DNA from 2 places in the Paraburkholderia sp. GAS41 genome. Region 2 is predicted to be linked to the other one. Evidence: predicted binding sites of a transcription regulator. Region 2 holds the regulator's gene; the other holds the start of a gene.
The links. The regulator FNR, encoded in region 2, switches genes on or off when oxygen is low (the NO sensors DNR and NnrR bind a similar motif). The targets are predictions, from matches to a motif close to TTGATNNNNATCAA.

Region 1 (3,113 bases), on a different contig from region 2:
GCGGCAAGATCGAGTCCGAGTAACGCGTACACCGCGTTCTGCGCTGAACGAACCGAGTATTCGACGGTGAAGACAACATCGTCGGGCAGCTCGCAGAACTGCCCCGTGAACGCAAGATTTTGCCAGCCGTCAGGGCTCACATGCGGCCGGTCGCCCTGGCTGCGTGGCATGAACTGGCTCGTGATGAACGGCATCAGGCAGGGAATGCAGTTGGCGTGTTCGAGAATGCGCGCTGCGTCTGCTTCGATCCGCAAATGACCAAGAATTTCGATCAGAATTTCGCGGCCGGTGCATGCCGACATGGGCTTCCCGACGAAATCGCCGGGCTGGTCGACCCGCAATCCGTAGCCCCACAGCACCTGCACGTCCGCAGGCTGACCGATGAAATGCGGCTGATGCGGCAAAACGATGGACGCGAGCCAACTTGACTCGGGAAAGGTAATCAGGCCGCCTTCACCCGGCATATTGCCGGTCAGGTCGCGGATCCGCCGAAACAGCGCCGGGTCGCGCAAGGTGACCGTGAACGACAGCCACTTCGACGCGTCGATATGATCCGCGAAAACGGACGGGTGACCGAATTCGGGCCGGCCCGCGGCGATCGTCTTCCACAAGGGCCAGGCGCCCGTGCTGTCGACGGTAGTCAAAGGCGCGGGGTGATCCATACTGCCCAGGCTGGAGCCGGCGGTCATCGATCCTAGTGTGACGATGACCTTGTCTGCTGTCGCGACCGGTATCTCGAGGCGCTGATGCGCGGTTTCACAGACAATGCCGCGGACGCGGTTCTCCGCGCCGCTTTCGTCGAACAGCAGATCGGTCACCTGAGTGTTCGGCCGGAACGCAATGCCATGCTCGTCCAGCCAGCGGCGCAGTGGCAGGATCATCGAATCGTACTGGTTGTAGACCGTGCGCATGATGCCGTGCAACTGGTTGAATCCGGAGCACATATGGGCGAAGCGCAGGAGATAGCGCCGGAACTCGACCGCGCTATGCCACGGCTGGAACGCGAACGTCGTACACCACATCAACCAGAAATTGGTTTCGAAGAAAGACACATCGAAATGATCGGAAATGCGGCTGTTGCCGAGCATCACTTCTGGTTCGATCGACAGGCGGCCCAGCGTCAGCAGGTCATGTTCATCCAGCCCGTAAGAGGGCGTGTCTTCGCGTTTTCCGTTTCTGACGAGCCGCGACCTGGACGAGGTGCTGATGGTTTCGTTCCATTCGAATATTTCCTGCGTGACGCTTTTGCTGCCGTCCAGCGCCGGTATCGATGAGAAAAGATCATAGGTGCGCAAATACTTGCTTTCGAGCATGCGGCCGCCGCGCACGATGTAGCCGCTTTCCGCCGAACCCGAGCCGTCGAGGCTACCGCCAGGTTTGTCGAGCGCTTCCAGAATCGTGATGTCGCAACCGCGTACGTGCCCATCGCGGATAAGGAAGGCCGCCGCCGCTAATGAAGCGATGCCGCCACCGACGAGGTAGAACTTGCCGTCCTCTGCATCGTAGCTATCAACTTCAGCGGTGAGGGACCGTTCGGGAATCGGGTCAGAGTTTTGCACGTCGATGTTCCTTTTCATGTTCGTCGCCAACCGAATGTCGCGGGCTGCCCGAATGTGCACACCGGACATCGATCCAACATACCCGCGGCGCCGGCGATCGGATTGAGTTGGATCAAGCAGCGGTCATCAGGGCGTGCCCGATTGCCTTACATCGCGCGACCTGGTTCGCGTGCTGCTGGCGTTTGCAGGCTGTGTGTCGGCACATCTCGAAACCTTATGATCCGTATCAAAGTCCGCCGGGGCCGAACTCATACGCTGGAGCAGCAGGTGGCGTTTTTCCGATTACCGAAGCGGCGATGTCATGAACGGGGGCCGGACGGGATTGGCGTCGCAATTGAGCGTTGTAACCTCGGAGGCGTTGGCGAGATGAACGATGGTTTTCGCGTAGCCGGCTTGGGTGGTGTCGATCCGCATGACGACGCACGGTCGGTGCGCACATGGCGGTGGTTGCAGTGGATCCTGTTTGGCTCCAGCCTGCTCGCCATTCCCGCCTTTTATCTCGAACTGGCCGTTGACTCGCCCATGCTTCATCAGATGGGCCGGGCGTTATACGTATGCATGGTGGCCGGCTTCGCCGTTTCGCTGGCCTGGATGGTGCATCTGAGCCGCAAACGAGCGTGGTTTGCGCTCGCCGTCGATCTCGGCGCCGTGGCCGTCATCTTCAATGCGTACCGTGCAGGTATCCGCGCCCGCGTAAATGGCAATCCGCACTTCGTTTGCGTGGGCATGCCTCGCCACGTTTGTCAGCGCTTCCTGCACGATGCGGAAAATCGCGGTGGAGGCAGATTCCGTGAGTGTGGCATCGTCAACGTGAACCTGAACGGTGGTCTTCACGTCGTAGCGATGCGTGAAGTCGTCAGCAAGCCACTCAAGCGCAGCGGCCAGACCGAGGTCGTCCAGCATCGGCGGGCGCAAGTTGGAGGCGATCCGCCACAGCGATGCCATCATGGTGTCGATCTGCCGTTGCAGGTCGCCCGTTGCGGCGAGCGCGGCAGGGCTCTCGTTGCTGGCTGTCAGTTGTCCTTCCAACGCCGCAATGCCCATTTTTAGCGCCGTGAGTTGCTGGCCCAGATCGTCGTGTAATTCGCGGGCGATGCGTTTTTGCTCGTCTTCGCGCGTACTCTGAATCTGCGCGGATAGCTCGATGGCATGCTCGAGTTCGGCAAGCCGCACGCGTTCGGTCATATCGCGCGTGACCTTGGCAAAGCCGAGTAACGCGCCGGACGGGTCATAGACTGCGGTGATCGTGACGTCCGCCCAGAAACGCGATCCGTCCTGGCGTACGCGCCAGCCCTGATCTTCCGCCCTGCCGCGCGCCGCAGCAAGGGTCAGTTCACGGCCCGGCTTGTCCGCGGCGACGTCTTCCGGCGTATAGAAGAGCGAAAAATGGCGCCTGACGATTTCGTCGGCGGAATACCCTTTGATCTTGCGGGCGCCGTTGTTCCCGCTCGCTACACGGCCCGCCGGACCGAGCATGAAAATCGCGTAATCCTGTACAGCATCGATCAGTAACTGATAGCGATCCTCCACTAGGACGTCGGAGTCGTTTGGCGT
Region 2 (3,113 bases):
TCGAGCGCGACCAGCATGTTGACGAGGGCGATGCCGAGCATCGCCAGCAGCGCATCACGGAACGGCAGGGGGCGGGGAGAATTCACTGGAACGATGCGGCTGAGCGCGTGACAGAGGGCATGAAAAAGCCAGACACGAGGCCGGACCGACTAGACAAATCGGGCCGCGTTCGACGCGGCCCGGCAACACGACGCCACTCAGGAGCCGAACATCCGCTCGAGCGCGTTTTCCAGGTGCTTGCGCATCGCCACACCCGCCGCCGGACCGTCCTTGCGGCGGATCGCTTCGAGCACGGCCAGATGCTCGGCCTGCACGAGGCGCTGCCGCTCGACCGTCTTCACCAGCGACAGGTTGCGCGACAGGTTCATGCTGAACACGATCTGCTCTTCGATGAACGACATCACGGTGATGAAGAACGGATTCTTCGACGCCCGCGCGACCGCGAGATGGAACGAGAAATCGTCCTTCGCGCCGATCCCCTGGGTCTCGACGATGCGCTCCAGTTCGTCCCACGCGTGCTGGATCGCGGCGATGTCTTCGGTCTCGGCCTTCTCCGCTGCGAGTTCGGCCGCCCCGGCTTCGGTGACGATGCGGAACTCGTAGCAACGGCGGATATCGGAGAGTGTCTCGAGCGGCGCGAAGCGGCGCACATCCGGATCGGGCCGGCGGGCGACCGTGGTCCCGGAACCGTGCCGCGTGACGATGATGCCGTCGGCACGCAGCCGGGCCAGCGCTTCACGCACGGTAGGCCGCGAGGTTTCGAACCGTTCGGCGAGTGCGTGCTCGGTAGGCAGGCGCTCGCCTTCCTTGTACTCGCCTTCGAGTATGCGGTTCAGGATGTCGCCGTAGATCTTGTCGGGCAAGCCCGTCGATTTGCGCTCGTTCATCATCGATGGAGGGTCAGCTTGTCAGAATAGAGCACGATTGTAAGGCAAACAGCGTGCATCGCTTGCTTAAAAATTAGACAAATAGCCATATCGACGCCCGCAAAAGCCGACTGGGCGGCGCCGCGACTATATGACCCCATGGACAGAAATTTGACAAGTGTTTGATTGACATCCCTACAACGCCGCGCTACCTCGGCGATCATTCGCGCGTCATTTTGCCGCTAAGCGGCGCTTGACCCTGGTGGGACAATCGTCTCGTTACCTTACAAACGGTCGTGCATCATGCTTGCGCCCACCCCGGTAGTCCGCCCCGCCGCCCGCCGTGTTTCTGATGCGAGCCCGAGCCCTGTCGTGCGCAGCACAGCGCGGTGTTCGAGTTGCGCGATGCGGCAACTGTGCATGCCGCAAGGCCTCTCCGCCGACGAATTGCCAAAGCTCGAAGCGCTGATCTGTAGCGCGCGCCCGGTGCGGCGCGGCGAGACGCTCTACCGTGCGGGCGACAGGTTCGACAATCTGTACGCCGTGCGCTCCGGCTCCCTGAAAACCACCCTGCCGCACCGCGACAGCCGCGAACAGGTGACCGGCCTGCGCCTCGCGGGCGAGGCGCTCGGCCTCGACGGCATCAGCAACGACACGCACGCTTGCAGTGCGACCGCGCTCGAAGACAGCACGGTGTGCATCGTTCCGTACGTCGCGCTCAAGCGCCTGTGCCGGGAAGTCGGCTCCATGCAGGAGCGTCTGCTCAGGTTGATGGGCGAGCAGATTGTCCGCGAGGCTGCGCAGATGCTGGTGCTCGGCTCGCTGTCCGCCGACGAACGGGTGGCCGCGTTCCTGCTCGATATCTCGGAGCGCAACGCGAAGCGCGGCTACTCCCCGGCGGAATTCAATCTGCGCATGACGCGGGAGGACATGGGCAGCTATCTGGGCATGACGCTCGAAACAGTCAGCCGCACCCTGTCAAGATTTCAAAAGCGCGGTCTGATCGACACGCAAGGCAAGTTCATCCGTATCGTCGATATCGAAGGTTTGCGGCAGGTTTAAAGGCGCTCGCACCGGCCTCCTCTGGCTTGCCGGGCGGGCCTGCCACGCGCGTTTGCCGGTGCTGCGCCTTGGCATGCGTCCTGCGAGCAGGTACAGTCTTCAAACTGTCCCCCTCACGGAGACCCGGCGATATGAATCGCGACCCCGCCCCGCATCATCCGCTAGTCCAGCGCCTGATCGACGCGCGTCACATTACGGACACCCTCTTCTCCACCGTCAAACCCGAGTACCTGTACGAACGGCCGATCCGCGAGCGTCACCGGATCGTGTTCTATATCGGGCATCTCGAAGCGTTCGACCGCAATCTGTTCGACGAGCGGCTGTGCTCGTTGCCCGCCTTCGATGCCGCGCTCGATACGCTGTTCGCGTTCGGCATCGATCCCGTCGACGGCGGTTTGCCGACCGACGTACCGGCCGACTGGCCGTCGCTGGAAAGCGTGCGGGCCTATGGCCAGCAAGCGCGCGAGCAGATCGATCGTCAGCTCGCCGCATTGCATGTCGACGGCCAGCCTCAAGGCAATGGCGCGCAAACCGGCTCGGCCGGGCAACTGCTGAACGTCGCCATCGAGCATCGTCTGATGCACGCCGAAACCCTCGCGTACATGCTGCATCAGTTGCCGCTCGCGCAGAAGATCGCCCCGCCCGGCGATGGTCAGGATCCCGGCTCGCGCTATCGCCAGAGCGTGCGCGCCGATCGCGTCAGCGATGTCGATCACGCGCCGATGGTCACGGTCCCGGCAGGCTGCGCCGTGCTCGGCATGGCGCGCGAGAGCGGCCGCTTCGGTTGGGACAACGAGTTCGGCGAATTGCACGTCGACGTGCCGGCTTTCGAAATCGACCGCTACATGGTGACGAACGGTGCGTACCTCGAATTCGTCATGGCCGGTGGATACCGCCAGCGAGGCTGGTGGAAAGACAAGGACTGGGTCTGGAAGGAGTCCGTGCAGATCGCTCAACCCGCCGGATGGTCGCAACGCGAAGGCGACGGCGAGTGGCTGCTGCGCACCATGTTCGACGAGATCCCGTTGCCGCTCGACTGGCCGGTGTATGTCAGCCATGCCGAAGCGAGCGCCTATGCCCGCTGGGCCGGCAAAGCATTGCCGACCGAGGCGCAATGGCAACGCGCGGCGCACGGTACGCCACATGCGGCGTCGGGCAACTTTGATTTTCGCCACTGGGATCCAC

Region 1: P3T43_RS28365 (oleate hydratase) is a predicted target of FNR. The motif match lies at 1,662-1,675, and genes of this name have one in related genera.

Annotation. Positions count from the first base shown of each region.
Region 1 covers NZ_JBNDMK010000026.1:17,737-20,849, reverse strand. Annotated here, with positions in the region: gene P3T43_RS28365 (oleate hydratase) at 1-1,541, opposite strand, end outside; gene P3T43_RS28360 (PAS domain-containing sensor histidine kinase) at 2,106-3,113, opposite strand, start outside.
Region 2 covers NZ_JBNDMK010000044.1:15,386-18,498, reverse strand. Annotated here, with positions in the region: gene P3T43_RS33980 (MFS transporter) at 1-41, opposite strand, end outside; gene P3T43_RS33975 (FadR/GntR family transcriptional regulator) at 198-887, opposite strand; gene fnr (fumarate/nitrate reduction transcriptional regulator Fnr) at 1,170-1,928, shown strand; gene P3T43_RS33965 (SUMF1/EgtB/PvdO family nonheme iron enzyme) at 2,060-3,113, shown strand, end outside.